Regions from separate parts of the Blautia acetigignens genome, predicted to be linked through region 4. Evidence: riboswitches for the same ligand, from Rfam matches in the RefSeq annotation. Region 4 holds a riboswitch; each other region holds the start of a gene.
What was found. A riboswitch is a leader RNA that binds a small molecule or an ion and turns the genes downstream of it on or off. The one in region 4 is predicted to bind FMN.
Positions count from the first base shown of each region.

Region 1: it holds a riboswitch for FMN, as region 4 does, so the genes downstream of both, ribD (bifunctional diaminohydroxyphosphoribosylaminopyrimidine deaminase/5-amino-6-(5-phosphoribosylamino)uracil reductase RibD) here and OCV70_RS17230 (hypothetical protein) in region 4, are expected to answer to the same signal.
Region 2: it holds a riboswitch for FMN, as region 4 does, so the genes downstream of both, OCV70_RS02450 (ECF transporter S component) here and OCV70_RS17230 (hypothetical protein) in region 4, are expected to answer to the same signal.
Region 3: it holds a riboswitch for FMN, as region 4 does, so the genes downstream of both, OCV70_RS19980 (4Fe-4S binding protein) here and OCV70_RS17230 (hypothetical protein) in region 4, are expected to answer to the same signal.

Region 1 is NZ_JAOQJM010000019.1:9,647-14,496, reverse strand. It holds gene OCV70_RS16540 (ABC transporter ATP-binding protein) at 1-701, shown strand, start outside; gene OCV70_RS16535 (class I SAM-dependent methyltransferase) at 718-1,377, shown strand; gene OCV70_RS16530 (class I SAM-dependent methyltransferase) at 1,402-2,208, shown strand; FMN riboswitch at 2,681-2,795, shown strand; gene ribD (bifunctional diaminohydroxyphosphoribosylaminopyrimidine deaminase/5-amino-6-(5-phosphoribosylamino)uracil reductase RibD) at 3,072-4,199, shown strand; gene ribE (riboflavin synthase) at 4,181-4,834, shown strand.
Region 2 is NZ_JAOQJM010000001.1:536,938-541,787, forward strand. It holds gene OCV70_RS02430 (helix-turn-helix domain-containing protein) at 1-313, shown strand, start outside; gene OCV70_RS02435 (carbohydrate-binding family 9-like protein) at 389-1,012, opposite strand; gene OCV70_RS02440 (hypothetical protein) at 1,247-1,807, shown strand; gene OCV70_RS02445 (NUDIX hydrolase) at 1,937-2,551, opposite strand; gene OCV70_RS02450 (ECF transporter S component) at 2,567-3,202, opposite strand; FMN riboswitch at 3,383-3,519, opposite strand; gene OCV70_RS02455 (mechanosensitive ion channel family protein) at 3,584-4,492, opposite strand; gene OCV70_RS02460 (DUF1294 domain-containing protein) at 4,567-4,830, opposite strand; gene OCV70_RS02465 (Tex family protein) at 4,832-4,850, opposite strand, start outside.
Region 3 is NZ_JAOQJM010000026.1:19,307-24,156, forward strand. It holds gene OCV70_RS17950 (LacI family DNA-binding transcriptional regulator) at 1-127, opposite strand, end outside; gene OCV70_RS17955 (helix-turn-helix transcriptional regulator) at 270-746, opposite strand; gene OCV70_RS17960 (hypothetical protein) at 1,002-1,421, shown strand; gene OCV70_RS17965 (hypothetical protein) at 1,478-1,648, shown strand; gene OCV70_RS17970 (winged helix-turn-helix transcriptional regulator) at 1,851-2,204, opposite strand; FMN riboswitch at 2,218-2,331, shown strand; gene OCV70_RS19980 (4Fe-4S binding protein) at 2,436-2,585, shown strand; gene OCV70_RS17980 (SIR2 family NAD-dependent protein deacylase) at 2,869-3,732, shown strand; gene OCV70_RS17985 (M14 family zinc carboxypeptidase) at 3,786-4,805, shown strand; gene OCV70_RS17990 (EAL domain-containing protein) at 4,840-4,850, opposite strand, start outside.
Region 4 is NZ_JAOQJM010000021.1:30,677-35,526, reverse strand. It holds gene OCV70_RS17245 (DUF6040 family protein) at 1-782, shown strand, start outside; gene OCV70_RS17240 (Rrf2 family transcriptional regulator) at 937-1,371, shown strand; gene OCV70_RS17235 (pyridoxamine 5'-phosphate oxidase family protein) at 1,583-1,978, shown strand; FMN riboswitch at 1,999-2,110, shown strand; gene OCV70_RS17230 (hypothetical protein) at 2,185-2,475, shown strand; gene OCV70_RS17225 (4Fe-4S binding protein) at 2,472-3,086, shown strand; gene OCV70_RS17220 (SIR2 family NAD-dependent protein deacylase) at 3,083-4,027, shown strand; gene OCV70_RS17215 (protein-ADP-ribose hydrolase) at 4,024-4,800, shown strand.

The DNA.
Region 1 (4,850 bases), on a different contig from region 4:
GAGAAACAGTATTGAAAGATGTTTCCTTTACGGCAAAACAGGGAGAGGTTACGGCTTTGGTCGGCCCATCTGGCGGCGGGAAAACAACCGTATCCCGGCTGGCTGCAAGATTCTGGGATATTAACAGAGGAAAGATTACCGTGGGAGGTATGGATGTATCCCGAATAGACCCGGAAACACTGCTTTCTCTGTATTCCATCGTATTCCAGGATGTCACACTGTTTGACAATACGATTCTGGAGAATATCCGAATCGGAAACAAAGACGCCACAGATGAACAGGTCATTGCGGCTGCGAAACTTGCCAATGTGGATGAATTTGCCAAAAAACTGCCGGATGGATGGCATACCAATATCGGAGAAAATGGCTGTGAACTATCCGGCGGAGAGCGCCAGCGTATCTCTATTGCCCGTGCATTTCTGAAAAATGCGCCGATCATTCTTTTGGATGAAGCGACTGCTTCCCTGGATGTGGAAAATGAAACTCTGATACAGACAGCCCTTTCCCGTCTGATCGCAGATAAAACCGTTCTGGTTATCGCCCACAGGATGCGTACCGTAGCCGGAGCAGATAAGATCGTTGTCCTTTCTGATGGTACAGTTGCAGAAGAAGGATCACCAAAGGATCTGGAAGAAAAGAATGGTGTATATGCCCATATGGTAAAACTGCAGACAGAAAGCCAGAACTGGAAACTTGCGTGAAGAAGGAGGAAATGTAATGAACAAGAACCATTGTAAGCAGGAAAATATCCGACTTGGTACCCACGGAGAAGACTATGGAAGCTGGATGTCCAACCCTGTCTTTTACATCATTGGCGGAATCATGGAACAGGTTCATCGAGTCGTTCTTTCTCATCTGGACTATGACGGCGAGGGGAAGATTCTGGAAGTAGGCTGCGGCTCCGGAGCATTGACAATCCGTTCAGCTCTGACATGGCCGAAAGCAAAAGTGATCGGTGTTGATTACTGGGGCGCTGTGTACAATTACAGCAAAGCACTCTGCGAGAAGAATGCTGCCAGTGAGGGCGTGGCTTCCCGCTGTGTATTTCAGCACGGTGATGCGAAGCAGCTGGATTTTCCTGATGAGAGCTTTGATGTAGTTATCAGCAACTATGTCTATCACAATGTTATGGGTGCTGATATGCAGAAACTGCTGCTGGAAAGCCTGCGGGTATTGAAAAAAGGCGGCGTCTTTGCACTCAACGATGATATGAAACCAAAGATGTACGGTGACATGGAAGGTTTTGCGCAGAAACTGCGGGATATGGGGTATGAGGAAGTACGACTCGTTGACACTGCACAGGAAGCTTTTGGCTCCCACCGTTGGGCTGCCATGATGATGCTGGGGTCTTCCCGGCTGCTTGTCGGCAGAAAGTAATGTATCAAAACAGGAGGTTTGGCTATGTCCAAGTTAGGAGTCGTGGAGGATACCCTGTTTGTCCCTATGCTGGGAAGAATTTATGCTGCTGAGCATTGCCCACAAATTTTATATGATAAAAAAGCATTGGAATTGAAAAAGAAGCTGCCTTCAGACTTGATTAAACAGAATATGCAGAACCAGTATACCCTTTTGGCCTCTGCTTCCCGGTCTGCTAATATGGATCGGATTATTCGGTCTTTTCTGGAACGCAGACCGGACGGTGTGATTGTCCAACTGGGCTGTGGTCTGGAGACAACCTATCACCGATGTGATAACGGGAAGACACACTGGTATGCCGTGGATCTGCCTCATGTAATCGAATACCGGCGGGGACTTCTTCCCGAACCAGAGAGGGAATTATATATTTCCGGGGATGCCTTTGCAAAGGATTGGATCAAAAAAGTTCGCAATGATGTACTTGATGCTCCTATTCTCGTTACTGCAGGCGGGTTATTTCATTATTTTGAGGAACATAAGGTCATTGCCCTTCTGCGTATGATTGGGCAATTTGGAAATATGGAAGTTGTTTTTGATACGGTGAACAAAAGAGGAATGACCATGATGAAGAAAAAATATATGAAACAGGTCGGCCATGCCGATGCACAAATGTTCTTTTATGTGGATTCAGCGGAAGAACTGGCAGCAAAGATCGGGGGTAATGTGAAGGTGATTGCGGAGGAACCATACTATCGTTACATCCCTAAAAATGGCTTAAAGCTATCCACAAAGGTCAGTATGACAGTTTCTGATCAATTCAAGATGGTAAAGATGATACATCTAAAACTATAGTGGATATACAATATCAGAGAGAGAGAACTTTATCATTTTTTCGGACGCACTGATGAAACACCATCAAAAGCCGCTTTCTATCACCAGCGTGCAAAATTAAAAGATAATGCACTATGGGAACTTTTGCAAATCTTTAACCAGAAGCTTCAACCAACTCTATACAGAAACCGTTATCGTTTGGTTGCTTGTGACGGTTCTGTTGCTGATGAAGTCGATCCGGAACTTCTGGCAAAAGTATTGGCTAATCCAGAGATGTGGGCATTGCTCAATTCACTGGCGAAAACGATGAAGTAATGAAAAATAGTGAAAAAATAGTGTAATTTTAATAAAAAAACAATTCATAAAACGATATAATATATGGATAAAATGAGGATATTTATTGTGTATATGGATATTCTATCTCCATCAGTAAACTAAGTAAAATAAAAATTCTGCTTTACAAACAACAGATAAAGTATTAAAATAAACAAAAAGATATCTTCAGAGCAGGGTGAGATTCCCTACCGGCGGTAAAGCCCGCGAGCCGAGAGGCATGATCCGGTGAGATTCCGGGGCCGACAGTACAGTCTGGATGGAAGAAGATGATAGTACAGTTGATTTTTTGTATGAATGAATGTAGTATCAGAGCTCTGAGATGGTGATCCATTTCAGAGCTTTTTATATAGGAAAATCAGACATTCATTTATCAATCATATGTAACAGATCAATTCCACCCTGCAGATATTTCTGCAGGCTTTTTTTGTATCTGGTACATCGTTTTCGAAATAACTATACCATTCACTTGTCTGTGAATCCGATTGCACATGTTTAAAAGCCTCGGCGTAGCCCAGGCAAAGAACAGGAATAAGAAAGAAGGAATAGAAATGACGGATCAGGAATATATGCTTCGGGCTATTCAACTGGCCAAAAAAGGAGAAGGCTGGACGAATCCCAATCCTATGGTAGGGGCAGTGATCGTAAAAGACGGAAAGATCATCGGGGAAGGCTATCATAAAAAGTATGGAGAACTTCACGCGGAACGTAATGCAATTGCTTCTCTTACAGAATCAGCAGAAGGTGCGGTGATTTATGTCACGTTGGAGCCTTGCTGTCATCATGGTAAAACACCTCCATGTACGGAAGCGATCATTGAACAGAAGATCAGAAAAGTGGTGATCGGTTCCAGAGATCCGAATCCGAAAGTGGCAGGAAAAGGTGTACAGATGTTAAGGGAAGCCGGTGTAACAGTAGTTGAAGATTTTATGAGAGAAGAATGTGATCAGCTGAACCCGGTGTTTTTCCATTATATTACTACGAAGACCCCTTATGTGGTAATGAAGTATGCCATGACACTGGATGGGAAGATCGCAACGAAAACAGGAGCATCAAAATGGATCACCGGAGAATCTGCACGAAAAGAAGTACAGCATATGCGGCATCAGTACATGGGAATCATGGCTGGTATTGGAACTGTGCTTGCAGATGATCCGATGTTAAACGTCCGGGTAGAAGGCTGGAAAAGTCCTGTCAGGATTGTGTGTGACAGTAAGCTCAGGATCCCGCCGGGCAGTCAGATTGTAAAAAGTGCGGAAAAGTACCGGACGATCGTGGCTTATGCAGAACAGAAAAATGCAAAAGAGAAAATAAAAATATTACATACCATGGGAGTTGAAACCATTTACTGTCCCGACGAAAAGAATCAGATAGACCTTAAGAAGCTGATGGCAGATCTGGGAAACAGAGGCATTGACAGCATCCTCCTGGAGGGAGGAGGTACGTTAAATGACAGTGCACTGCGAGCTGGAATTGTAAAGGAAGTACAGGCTTTTGTGGCACCAAAGCTGTTTGGCGGTGTGGCTGGGAAGACACCGGTAGAGGGTATTGGAGTTGAACTGCCGTCTGAAGCAGTGGAACTGAAATATACAGATATCTGTCAGATCGGTGAGGATATCCGGATAAAATGTCAGGTGTGTGATAAAAAACAGGAGGAATCATGTTTACAGGAATCGTAGAAGAGAAAGGAAAAGTCCGTTATATACAGCTGACAGGGGAATCAGGGATCCTGGCAGTGAAAGCCCGGAAAGTCCTGGAAGGGACAAGGATCGGTGACAGTATCGCTGTGAATGGTGTGTGTCTGACAGTTACGTCGATTCAGCCGGACGGATTTACTGCCGATGTGATGGCAGAGACGATCAGAAGAAGCAGTCTTGGCAGCTGCAAGGCCGGAAGCCAGGTAAACCTGGAACGTGCAATGGCTGCAGACGGCAGGTTCGGGGGACACATAGTAAGCGGCCATATTGATGGGACTGGCGTGATACGTTCCATGCTCCGGGAAGAAAATGCCATCTGGGTATCAATTGAGACATCGCCACAGATTTTGCATCTGATCGTGGAAAAAGGATCCGTCTGTATTGATGGGATCAGCCTGACAGTTGCAAGGGTTGATGAAGCTGGTTTTCAGGTGTCGGTCATTCCACATACAGGAGAAGAAACCACTCTTTTGGAAAAGGTGCCGGGGGATCTGGTTAATCTGGAAAATGATGTGATCGGAAAATACGTAGAAAAACTGCTTGGCATCAGAAAAAACGAAGAAGAGAAAAAAGAATCCGGAATTACGATGGAGTTTCTTGAAGAATTCGGGTTTTAGAACAGGAGGATATACA
Region 2 (4,850 bases), on a different contig from region 4:
AAATTACAGAAGAAATCTTTCCCTGGATGAGATCGCCGCACAGTCTATGATCAGTAAAAGCTCTGCCCTAAATCTTTTTCGGAGCTATCTTCACATCACGCCAGTTAATTATCTCATAAACTATCGGCTGAAACAGGCTGCCCTTCTGCTTTCCCATACAGAGAAAAAAGTCAGCACCATTTCAGCCGAAACTGGTTTTCACAATGTAGATTATTTTTGCAAAGCCTTCAAAAAGCACTATCAGGTGACCCCTAGGGAATATCGAGAAGAAAAGCGGGAACTTGTCAAAATGTCTTGCATCCTGAGTTTTTGAGCCAAACTTGTAAGTTTCCTGTCCTTAATCCATAACATCAAAACCAGGGCTGCTTGTACTCCTCCAATGGTGTTGTTATGCCATCACTGCCTCTGCGAAGCAGACCGGCAGGTGAAAATCAGGTTTCTCACTTTCAATGGGAGAGTAGCTTCCGAAATGCAGAATTTCCTCTGACTCTGAAATTTTATAGAAATTACAGTAAAAGCTTCTGCCCTTTTTTATTTCTTCAAAATCACAGATTTCTTTGAGATATTCTTCCGGGAAAAGTACCTCCAGATACCATTTATTCTCTTCTACAGCTGCCTTCACACCAGTCATGGCAAACTGCTCTTCGCTAATGGAGCATCTGCTTTTTCTCCCGCGTCCATAATTGGCAAGCATTGCACCGTTTGCATTGATCTCAAAATTTGTATACATACATTCATTTGAAAGTGCCTGGTTTTCCTCTGGGAAAGCAAGAAAAATTTCCATTGCACTATCTGTATAAACCGGATCATTGTGCCTGTAATACCGTCTGAGAGGATTTTTTTCTTCGCAAACCATTTTCACAAACAGTCCTTCCCCTTCCACATATCCCATCCATCCGTAGACAAGTGGGCTCTGTTTGCTGTTCCACATATATTGATTAATAAAGAACTTTTCACAATGTTCAATCTGCTCTTTTCGTTCTATTTTTTTCACATGATATTGTAATCCCATAACCATCCTCTTTTCTATATTTTTATTAAAGCCATTGCACTGTTATAAAACCTGTTTAAATATACTTCAGTATACCATATTTCTACTTCCATTTCCGCTGAAAAAGGAATTGTTTTAGATTATATTTCCAAAATATGCTCTATATCTTTTTTACATTTTTTGCTGCAGATATGTTATAATGGGGACGTTGATTGAATAAAACAGTTTTGAACATACTTATGAGGTAAAATACTTATGAAATACAGAGATGAATTTCGCATTGCTTCCACAGCCATTTTGCTTAGCGTGGCTATGTTTGGAATTTCCGTGGTAGTTCCAAAGGAGAGCCGGGTTCCTACAGCCAAGACTACTTTGGTAGAAGCACCTGAGACAGCTGCCGAAGCAGAAGCTGCTGCCGAACAAACAGAATTTCCTATTTATAACCAGGAAAGCAACTATGATACTTCTTATGACAACAGCCAGGATTACTATGAACCTGATACTTCCGGTGACAGCTCAGATCCTGCAAACAGCGGCGATTCTTCTGGCAGTGATCAGATCACTTATCCTTCTGAGGATACCGGTGATGGCTCCGGAGATACTTCCGGAGGGGATGCTTCCGGAGGGGATACTTCTGGAGGGGATACTTCTGGAGGAGATGCTCCTGCGATTCCGGATTACACAGAGACTCCCGGCGATGGCTATGAGCCAAGTGAAGATAACAACTGGGATTATGTAGCCCCTGGTGCTGACTCCGGAGCAGATGGTTCTGACGGTTCAGACAGTGCCCAGCCGGATATGGAGGTTTATGAATAGCGTCGTTTCAATTGCATAATAAGAAAACAAAATCCCCGTGGATTCATTTCACGAAGCATTCCAATTATGTTCAGCTTCTGAAAATTCCCGGGGATTTTGTAATTTACAATCTAATGCTAAAATATATCATCATTTTATTTGATTCAAAAATGCAAATGGCTCCTTATCTTCCAGAAAATGCATCAGCATATAGGCAGTCATGATTGCCACATTCTCCTCCTGTAAAATACGCTTCACTTCTTCTTTATCCGCAAGAACAACTTCAATCTCCTCTGTAGCCTCCTGAGCCTTGGAGCTGATCTGACCGCTGGCATATCCGTACACAGTCGCACAGGATTCATCTGTCATCCCTACCGTGGTAAAATAAGGCTTCTGATAGGCCTCTGCTACCGGAATCGGTTCCAGCTTTAAGCCTGTTTCCTCGTACATCTCACGGACTGCACCCTCATGATAATTTTCATCTGGTTCTACCAGTCCTGCCGGAAATTCATAAATATAATCTCCCAGCGTGTAGCGATACTGCCGAATCAATACCACCTTGTCGTGGTTTTCTCCGTAAATACTGTAAATAATTACGCCATCTGGTTTGTTTTTGCGGGTTACAAGCTTCAGGCTCTCCACATCTCTGGCACGGGATGCCACGAAGTAATTCACAGGTGTGTTATGTACACTGGTTGCCTTTACATTATAAAGGTTTACATAACGGTTATCTGTCTGCTTGGTAATGCTGTTGATTTTTCCCATAGGAACCTCTTTTCATCAGTCACCGCGAAGGATTACACGAATTCTTTTATAAATAAAGAATACGATCACTGAGGTTAATGTGTATTTAAATAAGTTAAATGGCACAAGAATCATAATTGCAAAGGTAAGAAGGTTCGTAACACCACTGTGTACTGCTGCGCCCATCTCGATAAATGCCTGAACCGGCATTCCAAATGCCTTTCCGTATGCCGGAAGAAGAACAAATGCATTTATAAAGCATGCAAGGATAGTGGTAAGAATTACACCAACTGCCATTCCGGCAACTGCATGTGTTCTTGTTTTCTTATGCTGGTAGCGGTAGATCAGGCCTGCCGGAATTACATAAGAGCAGCCAAAGATGAAGTTCGCCACATCTCCAACACCTGCTGTCATAGTTCCTTTGGTTACCAGATGAACCAGAATCTTCACCAGCTCGATCAGCATGCCCGCTACAGGTCCCATTGCAAAGGAACCGATCAGTGCCGGAATTTCGGAAAAATCCAGCTGGTAAAAGGATGGAGCAAGAAAAGGAAGCGGCACCTCAAAATTCATAAGTACGCCGGCCACAGCACCTAACATTGCTACCTGGGCAATGGTTCTGGTTCGGCTTCGTTCCATTACATTTCCATTTCTGATTACTTGTTCGCTCATACTCGTCACTCCTTAAATTATAATATTTAAAGAAAATTTCTGCAAGTATGCGAATAGAAAATCTTAGGATCTTTTCCAGCACTGCAGCAAGCAGCTATTTCCATCCACACAAAAAGCCCCGGAATTTCTTCCGGGGCAATGAGTACGTACAAATAAATATCAACTTATCTGATCATTCTGCGCGTTCTTCTCTCATCCAGACTTTACTGTCGGTTTTGGAATTTCACCAAATCAGCCGCCTAAGCGGGTCGCGGACTATACCGCCGGTAGGGAATTTCGATATTCAAGTTCTCGATCACCCTGCCCCGAAGAAATTTTCTTTATTCATGTGGATTATACAATAGAAAAACAATAATTTCAAGAAGAAGTAAAAATATTTTTTTATTCTTCCGTTCTTTTCTCCACCACATGCACATCCATCTGGGGATAAGGAATTCCAATTTCGTTAGCATCGAATGCTATTTTTATTTTTTCATTCAGGCGCCATTTGATGTTCCAGTATTTCTCTGTAGGGACCCAGACCCTAAGCCCCAGGACCACTGCGCTGTCTCCCAGTTCATCTACAAACACCTGCATCTCCTTATCTGACTTTGTGCCGGGATCCTCCTGCAAAATGTGATAAAGAAGCTTTTTGGCTTTTTTAATATCGGAATCATAGGAAATCCCTACTTTAATTTCCAACTTACGCAAAGCCTGGGCAGTTACATTAATGATAGTACTGTTGGACAGCCTGCCATTTGGAATGATCACATGCTTATTATCTACTGTTGTAAGGGTTGTATAAAACATCTCAATTTTATACACTGTGCCTTCTGTACCACCTGACTGGTCCTGAATAATGTAATCACCTACCTGAAAAGGTTTAAACAGTAACAGCATTACACCACCTGCCAGATTTTCCAGTCCTCCCTGAAGAGCAAGACCAATCGTAACACCGGCAGTTCCAAGAAGAGCCGCAACTGAAGATTCCTTCACGCCAAAATAAGTAGCAATATTAAAGATCAGAATCAGATATAACAGGAATTTTCCGAAGGAGCAGATAAACTGGGCAACTCCCTTATCTACGCCAGCCTTTTCCATGGATCTTTTTGTTATTTTCAGGAACCACTTGATCAGCTTCGTTCCTGCATAAAAAGCAAGAACTGATAAAACCACCTTCATCCCGAACTCGATTAAATCCGGAATGTGTCCATTAAAGTAAGCCTTGAGCTGACTCATATTGAAATTGACCTTATCTACGGTTTCCTGTACCGTTTCCTGAACTGCATTTTCAATTACCTGTTCTTCCAAATTATCATCTCCCGCTTCTCATCGTCAAACGTTTTCCACAGTCATCGGCCTGCTTCCACTTGTTTATCCACCGCTTACTGTACCATTCTCCACAATATCAGCTGAACTGCCAGAATCAGCGGCACACCCACACGAAATTTCCACTTTCTGGCCTTATGGTGAAAAAACTGCATTCCCAGAATAGCCCCAACAGAGCCTCCAATAGCCGCCACGGCAAGCAGCTGGGCTTCCGGAATTCTCCACTGCTTATGGATTGCCTTCTGCTTGTCCGCTCCGTACATGCCAAAGGCAATCAGATTGATAACAGCCAGATATACGGTTAATACATTCTGTATCATTTTATTTGTTCAGACCTTTC
Region 3 (4,850 bases), on a different contig from region 4:
CTTTTATGCATTCCAAAACCTTCTGGCGGGTCTGTTCGTTTACGCCGGGTTTGCCGTTGACTGCGAGGGAGACGGTGGCTTTGGAAATGCCAAGATGTCTGGCGACATCGACCATTTTTACTTTCATAGGGATACCTGCCTTTCCGGGGAAAATGTGGTTGGTGAAAATTGCTTACGGGTGGAGCTGTATGGTTTGCTCATGTTTATATTTAAACATTTTAAACTATTGATTTAAACAAGTCAAGGAGGAAAACAGGTGCATATGAAGTCTAATTCTGGTTGGCGGATACTTCCTTCTCTACCCACAGCTGCAGTGCTTCAATAGCACGGGAAACTTTTTCCAGATTTTCCTGGATATTGGAAAAATCAGGAATCTCGTCCTCGGAGATCTTTCCATCTCTGGAAATTTCGATAAGGCGGTTGGTGAGCGGGTAAACAGCATTTAAGGAGGCAACGGTTTCCAGAATGATTGCCGGAAGCTCGGTCATCTCTATAGAAGGAACGTATTTCATACCGATCGGACATTCATGTGAGCAGTAGTAGTTGCAAAGCTCCGGGGCATTGTAAACCTGGGACATGCGGATCACGTCCTCGGGGGCAGGCTGTACCTTCTCATTTTCGATGCGCTCTAAGCGGTCCTCGGAAATAAATGCGAGAAGTTCAGAGGCTTTTTCCCGGGGGAGGTTGTCTTCCTCACGCAATTGCTGGTAAATGGTTTTATTTTCTCTGGTGGATTTTCTTCCCATGGATTTTTCCTTTCCCTGCTGTATTACGAACATTTCGGATGCGTTTGGTTTTTTGTGCTGCGTTGAAATTCATATTACGCAGCGTCTGCGGAATAATTGGGGTTATTCCGCAATAAATGCGGTGTATTTTCCCAGGCAAAAACACTATAATCATCCCATAAAGTTCAATACAACATCTGTTAAAGATTACGGAAAGCTTTTTAAACTGGCTTTCCGGTCTGGATTTAGTATAACACGAAAGAAGAGGGAAATGAAATGGAAGGTTACAATTTACAGAAAGAAATGAGTGAAGCGATACAGGCTGGTGAAAACGCATTGTGCAGTCTGAGGGCAGCAAGGGAAGAACTTCAGAAAGCTGGGAACTGGGGAATTGTGGATTTGTTTGGAGGCGGATTTATTACAAACCTGATCAAGCATTCCAAAATGGATAACGCTTCCCACCTGATGGAAAATGCCAAGTATGATCTGAAGAAGTTCCAGAAAGAGCTTAGGGACGTGACGATCAATACGGATTTGTCAATTGACTGCGGCGGTTTTCTTACCTTTGCCGATTTCTTCTGGGACGGCGTGGTTGCCGACTGGCTGGTACAGTCGAAAATCAATGATGCAAAGCGTCAGGTCGATGACGCGATTGCACAGGTGGAGCAGATTCTCAGGAGACTGAAGCAGTATTAAAATTTTGAATGGCAAGCTAAATTATTGATTAGATAGAAAAAATGGAGGAAAAAATTATGTTAACACTTATTATAATCGTTTTAATTCTCATGGCAATTTGCAGACCGCGTCGCTACAGAGGCTTTGGCCCGTATCACCATCATCACGGCCCTGGCGGTCCATTTGGTCCTGGCCCTGGCGGACACAGAGGTCCTGGCGGCCCATTTGGCCCTGGTCCAAGATGGTAAATGATTTACAGAGAAAATATTAGAATTGGAATTTGATGACTGGAAATGTCTCTAACATTCTATGTGGAATGCAGGGACATTTCCGGAGAACAATTCAGATTATAAGGATAAAATCCGGAACTTTAATTCTTTGTCAAAGTTCCGGGTTTTTTATGCGTGAAAAGTAATTTGATTTATTTCTTTCTTTGATTATGGAATAAATTTAGGAATACTGCTTCTTATAATTTTCTCCCCAGGCCCACATTGCATCCATGATGGGCTTCAGGCTGTAGCCAAGCTCGGTCAGGGTGTATTCTACTCTTGGCGGCACTTCGGCGTAAACCTTGCGGGTGAGAAGTCCGGATTCTTTCATCTGGCGAAGCTGTGAGGTGAGAACCTTCTGAGATACCGTGCCGATGGATTTGCGCAGCTCACCGAACCGCTTGGTGCCAGTAAGCAGATCGCGGAGGATGAGCACCTTCCATTTATCGCTGATGAGAGTGAGGGTAGTCTCCACGGGGCAGGCTGGGAGATTGGGAGCTGTGGACTGGGATGTTGATTCATTATGTTTTTCCATTGTGATGATACAAATAGTTCTTCAGGACAAGGTGAAATTCCTGACCGGCAGTATAGTCTGCGCGCCATATGGCTGATACGGCGAAATCCCGTAACCGACGGTAAAGTCCGGATGAAAGGAGATAACAATGAATACAGAAATTATAAAAATTGAGAATGTAAATAAAGATAATAATTTTAAAGAAAAAAATAAGATAATGCTTCAGGTGAGAATGCTGACAATGACGGCTGTATTGGCTGCAAACTATGTTATTCCGTCTGTCCACAGAAATGTATTGATATTAGTAAAATTCCGGTGGAAATCGATCAGAATCATTGTCTTCACTGTGGAAGATGTGTGGAAACTTGTCCTGCTCAGGCAATTATGAAGAGAGGACAATAATCGGAGAAAGGACTGGATAGTGGCAGGTATGAACCAAAATGAGAGACGAATTTTCCTGATTTAAGAGCTTTTAAATGAGCGGGAGAATGAAAATTATGGAACAATGTCCATTCCAAGAGAGCGGGAAGATCAGAAACTGCTTTTGCGCGGGCTGATGAATGTTCGAGTGCCGAAGAAAATAAATCCCAGATTTTTGCAGATCCAGGACGAATATTTGAGGGCAGAAATGGAAGAAAAGAATATTCTATTTAAAGAAAAAAATCAGTTGTTTTACAGAAGAAGGATGGCGAAGATCCAGCAGCTGAAAGAGGCGATTGAAGAAGCGGATGCGGTTGTGATTGGTGCAGGAGCCGGGCTTTCTACTTCAGCAGGGTTTGTATATACAGGGGAACGATTTTCGAAATATTTTGGAGATTTTGCGGGAAAATATGGATTTGAGGATATGTACTCAGGCGGATTTTATCCATTTGATTCTTTGGAGGAATATTGGGGGTACTGGAGCAGATATATTTATATTAACCGATATATGAATGCGCCGAAGCCAGTGTACGAGAATCTTTTGAGACTGGTACAGGAGAAGGACTATTTCGTGCTTACAACCAATGTGGATCACTGTTTCCAGAAAGCTGGTTTTGATAAACATAGAATGTTCTATACACAGGGAGATTATGGTCTCTGGCAGTGCAGCAGACCATGCCATCATGAGACATATGATAACCGGAAAATTGTGGAGAAAATGGTAGAAGCACAGGGCTATACTGTGGCAGCAGACGGCACATTACTTGCTCCGCAACGCGCTGCACTGAAAATGACAGTTCCGTCAGAATTAGTACCTCATTGTCCAAAATGCGGCGCTCCAATGACCATGAATTTACGTGCGGACAGTACCTTTGTGGAAGATGATGGATGGCACAAAGCTGCCTCCAGATATGATGATTTCATCCGCAGACACCAGAGAATGAAGGTTCTTTTCCTCGAGCTTGGTGTGGGTTATAACACTCCCGGCATTATCAAATATCCTTTCTGGCAGATGACCGCAGGCAATCCGAAGGCTGTTTATGCATGTATCAATTACAGAGATGCCGCCTGCCAAACGGAATTACAGAACCAGGCGATTTGTATAGAGGGAGATATTGAGAGATTGTGACTATGTAGCCGCTAATATATTAGCAAGGGAAGTATGTTTTGCAGGAGTCGCTCATGAAATATTATCAGAAAGCAGTTTCTACTCCGGGAATACCGTACTATACATATGAAGAAATGCAGCAGGATCTTGCCGCTTTGCAGGCGGAGTATCCTGCTTTTTTGCAGCTGCATTCTGCTGGGAAAAGTGTAGAAGGAAGAGACATTACAGAAGTAATTCTGGGAAATATAGAAAGCAGATTTCATATTCTGATTCAGGCTTCCATGCATGCCAGGGAATATATGAATACAATTCTGATGATGAACCAAATAAATGATTATTTGCGGCAAAAAACTGGAAAATATTTGGAAAATCAATCCTGTAAGCGATACGCTTCATCTCAAGATGTATATGGAATTCATACATTTTCCAGAGATAAAAAGTATATTCATAGAGCTCTAAATAACATCCAAGACATATGCTTTCATATCATCCCCATGGTAAACCCCGACGGCGTCACATTATGCCAAAATATGAATGCAGCACTGGCAAATCCTATCGTAAAAAAGTGTGCAGCAAGCAGGCAGGAAGCAAATAATTTTATCCAGAGGTGGAAAGCTAACGCCCGCGGCGTAGACCTAAACCGAAACTTCGATATAGGCTGGGCGTCCTACATAGGCGCACCTGCTCCATGCGAAGAAGGCTATAAAGGCCCATCCCCAGCCAGCGAACCGGAAACCCAGGCCATTCTTCACACTGCCAGCAAATACAAGTTTGCCTGCTGTATTTCCTATCATTCTTCCGGAAATCTCATTTATTGGGACTACGGCTGTCGCGGAAATCTCCGCCAAAAAGAACTGGCTCTTGCCAACTATGCATCCACCATAATTGGCTATCCTCTCCATTCTACCATCCAGGATGCCGCAGCCACCGCAGGCTGCAGCGACTATTTTGTTCTGAAACTGAAAATCCCCGCTATAACCATCGAAACCGGAGCCGGAGAATGCCCGTTAAGCACAGAAGAATATCCCGAAATTTATAAGAGAAATAATAATTTATGGATAAATCTGTATAGAGTAATGCAATATTTGATATAAAAAAGGGGCGCCTGATTTTCAGGTGCCCGATGTCTTATGCAATCA
Region 4 (4,850 bases):
TGCGGACAAGATTAAGGCAAACAGAGGAGCGATTGACCAACGAGACAAACAGAAGGAAAAGAGCCGACGCAGAAGTCGTGGCATGGAAATTTAAGTATGAAAAAGCAGAGCAGGAAAAACTTTATACACAGACACACCAAAAGACGGTAGAGGTAGCTGTTGAGAAAAAAGTGCCTTATGAGAAATGTGAAAAATGTGACCGTATTGCTTACCAGAAAGCAAAAGAAAAATGCGATAACCGTAAAAGCCAGTTAGAAAAGAAATATAAAAATATGACGATTGGTTATGAAAGTATCTTGTTTCTGCTGGCATGGTACAGCATAACGACAACGCTGTTTACCGCTATTCTTTCGCCAGTTTTCCTTAACGACTGTAGCACCTTTTTCGGTGCGTTAGGAAAAGGAATAGGAAGCTTGTTTCGGGAGTTTGTCATAGGTGCAGATTCTTTCGGACAGTTAAGTAATGTAATTTCAAACAGCATCATTTCCGGGATTGTGTACTGGCTGATTGCAACTATTGTTATAGGAATTTTATTCATAATAACAGGATTGATTATAGTTTGGATTGGATATCAGGTTGGAAAAATCTACCGGAAATATTGTTGGGATATACTCAGCATTATGGTGGCAATAATGAGTACAGCTATCGCAATCTACTTTGGTGAACGGATAAAATCTGTCATGTCGATAAACCTCATTGTATTGTTACTGCTGGTGCATGTGGTCTATATTGGAATCCGATGTTATGTGAAAGACTGGCGGGAGGAACGAGGATATTACTAAAACAAAAAGAAAACAGGAAGATTTTGTAAAGTATCTTCCTGTTTTTTCTAAAGCAGACTATTGATTGTATTTATATTAAGTTTTCAACAACAATGTAACCATTGAAATTACATCTGTTTTTTGATATGATTACTGTCAAAGAGAGGTGTTTATAATGCAGATTTCAAGCAGATTTACAATGGCAATCCATATGTTTGCCTGTATAGATACATTTTCGGATCAGAAGATGACTAGTGATTTTATGGCAGCAAGCATTGGAACTAATCCGGTGATTGTTCGTAAAATATTGCAACAATTAAAGGCTGCTGGTCTTATTGAAGTTGCAAGAGGGACAGGCGGTGTGACAATTACCAGACCATTGGAGCAGATTACATTCCTTGATGTGTATAAAGCAGTGGAATGTGCACCAGATGAAGAACTGTTTCATTTTCATGAGAATCCCAATCAGAAATGTCCGGTAGGAAAGAATATTCACCATGTTCTTGATAAGAGACTGTTAGAAGTACAGAAGGCAATGGAGGAAAAACTTTCAGAAATGACACTTGCTGATGTGAAAAAAGATATTGCAGTGTATACAGAGGAAGAGTAGCCTACAGAAGGCTTCGGATGAGTGATTATATCATCACAATTTCCGGAGCCTTTTCGTTTTTCATAATCAATGTAAAATCTTCAAAAGGAGTTGTAACAGAAAAAGTTACAAAAAGTTTGATGTAACTATTGACATTACATTAAACGGATGATATTGTATAGCTACAAGATGTAATAATCGTTGTTACAACATATCAAGGAGGTAATTTAAAATGCAGAAAGTAGTAGAATTTTTACAGAAAAACCCGGTTCAGTATTTAGCAACCGTCGGAAGAGATGGAAAGGCAAAATGCCGTCCATTCATGTTCTGTTTTGAGCAGGACGGAAAGCTTTGGTTCTGTACTAACAACACAAAGGATGTTTACAAGGATATGTTAGCAAATCCTGAAGTAGAAGTATCAGTATCTTCCCCTGAATACGCATGGATTCGCCTTCATGGCAAAGCAGTATTTGAGGACAACAAGAGTGTAAAGGAAGGATGCATGAACAATCCTATCGTTAAGGGACAGTACCAGACAGCAGATAATCCTATTTTTGAGGTATTCTATCTTGAAAATCCGCATGGTTTAATCGCAGATTTCTCTGGAAATCCACCTTATGAATTTTAAAGATAATTAACAGAAAAAATTACAGTCTTCGGGGCAAGGTGTAATTCCTGACCGGCAGTATAGTCTGCGAGCAAAAGCTGATATGGTGCAATTCCATAACCGACGGTAAAGTCCGGATGAGAGAAGATATGATAAAACAAGTCCCGCAGGAAATCCCGTCCTGCGGGCTGTTTTAAATTCAGGCATATCTCACAAAAAGGAGATTTATGAGTAACAATACAGCAACTATTAAAACAAGAAAAAATTTAGTTTCTACAAGGACGATAACAATGACAGCTCTACTGGCAGCTATATCATATGTGTTGGCATTTTTAGAGTTTCCGGTTCCTTTGAGTCCATCATTTGGCGAATTTCTGCCATTTATTAAGACTAAGCTGGACATTGTGCTATTCAATGCATTGCCGTTTAATATCTTAAAAGGCATGGTAATTGGAGCAATTACCATGATGATATATAAAAAACTTACACCGATACTGAAAGGAGAGACTTGGAAATGACAAAAATGGATTATCTTGAACTTCTGGTGGATGAAATTCATTCAACAACAGTTGCAACGATAGGTTCAGATGGACATCCTCAGACAAGAATCATAGATATGATGTACTATGATGAAGAAGGTGTGTATTTCCTTACAGCAACGGGAAAAACATTTTATGACCAGTTAATGGAGCAGCAGTATGTGGCAATATCCGCAACAAAAGACAAAATTGCGGTGTCTCTGCGTGGAAAAATAAAGAACATCGGAAAAAAGAATCTTGATATTATGTTTGAAAAAAATCCATATATGAAGAAAATCTATCCGGGAGATACGAAAGACGCAATCGAAGTGTTTCGGCTGTATGAGGCACAGGGAGAGTATTTTGATATCAGCAATCCATCAAATATTGTGAGGGATACTATAACAATTGGAAAAAACGAGGCAGTTCAGACAGGGTATTTTATTGGAAAAGAATGTATTGGATGCAAACTGTGTTACTCTGTATGTCCGCAAAAATGCATTGATATATCTTCAGTTCCGGTTACTATCAACCAGAATCATTGTCTGCATTGCGGAAGATGTGCAGAAATTTGTCCGAAGCAGTGTATTGAGAAAAGAGGTTCATTATGATTTTTAAGAAAATCAGAAAAGGGCATGCTGACTGGAGAAACTTTTTATGTAGTACTCCGGCAAGGGATTATGTATTCCAAAAGTATGCATATGAAGACCAGATTGACAGGGCAGCAAAGAATATAAGAAATACAGACTGTGTTATAATCGGGGCAGGAGCCGGGGCATCGACAGCTGCGGGAATCCAATATGGTGGTAAAAGGTTTACAGACAATTTTGCAGAATTTATAAAAAAATACGGTGAGTACTACATGACAGATATGTATGCAGCCGGATTTTATCCATATCCGTCTGAGGAGGCAAAGTGGGGATACTGGTCAAAACATGCATTGATGAACCGTTTTGATCCTCCGGCATTGCCGCTTTATACAGAACTTTATGATATTGTAAAGAACAAAGAATATTTTGTACTTACAACCAATGTGGATCATCAGTTTTATAAAGCGGGATTCGATGAAAAAAGAATATTTGCAACACAGGGAGATTATGGGAAAATCCAGTGCCAGAAAGCCTGTCATCCAAAGACTTACGATGCAAAAGACCTGTTTCGTAAAATGGATAAAGCAAGAAGAGACTGCCTGATTCCATCAGAACTTGTACCAAAATGTCCGGTGTGTGGCGGCAATATGGCTATGAATCTCCGTTGTGATAATTATTTTGTGGAAGATGAAGCGTGGCATGAGGCAGCCGACAGGTATGCGGGGTTTCTGGAACAGCATAAAGATAAAAAGGTTGTTCTTTTGGAACTTGGAGTTGGATTTAATACGCCGATTATTATACGTTTCCCTTTTGAAAAGATGGTGAGGGAGAACTCGTCTTATAGTTTGATACGCCTGAATATGGACGAAGCAGTTGTGCCGGAAAGCTTCGGGGAACGTGCAATTGGTATTGGCGGTGATATGGCAAAGGCAATTACTGATATAAGGGGGCTAGTATTATGACACAGGATGAGCGAAGAGAATATCTGATTCAGTATCTTTTAAAAGAAGAAATACGAGTTGGCAGCCAGAACATTCCTACGGATAAGCAGGGGCAGGAAAATCTGCTTCGCTCACTTATGAATGTCAGACCGCCAAGACCAATCAGTAATGATTTTTTGAAAATACAGGATGAGTATCTTGCAGAAAGAAATATAGAGCGTGGAATCACAGATGCTGCCGCGCTTGCACCTGTCAGATCCGATTCGAGATTATATATCTGGCAGGGTGATATTACGACACTGAAATGTGATGCAATCGTAAATGCTTGCAACTCACAGATGCTTGGATGCTTTTCGCCGATGCATGCCTGTATTGATAATTTTATTCATACTTATGCAGGAATTGAGCTGCGTCTGAAAATGCATGAGATTATGACAGAGCAGGGACATGAAGAAGAGACCGGCAAAGCAAAGATAACATCGGGCTACAATCTTCCGGCAAAATATATTCTTCATACGGTAGGACCGATTATACAATGGAAAGTCACAAAAAAAGATGAAGACCTGTTGGCAAGCTGCTATACAGAGTGCCTAAAGCTTGCAGCTGATACTGGTGTGGAATCTATTGCATTCTGTTGTTTGTCTACAGGTGTATTCCGTTTTCCACAGCAACGAGCTGCCGAGATTGCAACGAACACTGTAAAGCAGTATCTTAACAAAGACAGCAGAATAAAAAAGGTAATCTTTAATGTGTTTAAGGATGAAGATTTAAAAATATACAGTGGATTGTTATAAGCGTTTGTTGAAATATCCGATAAATCTTATTGTACTGTTACTGCCTGAGA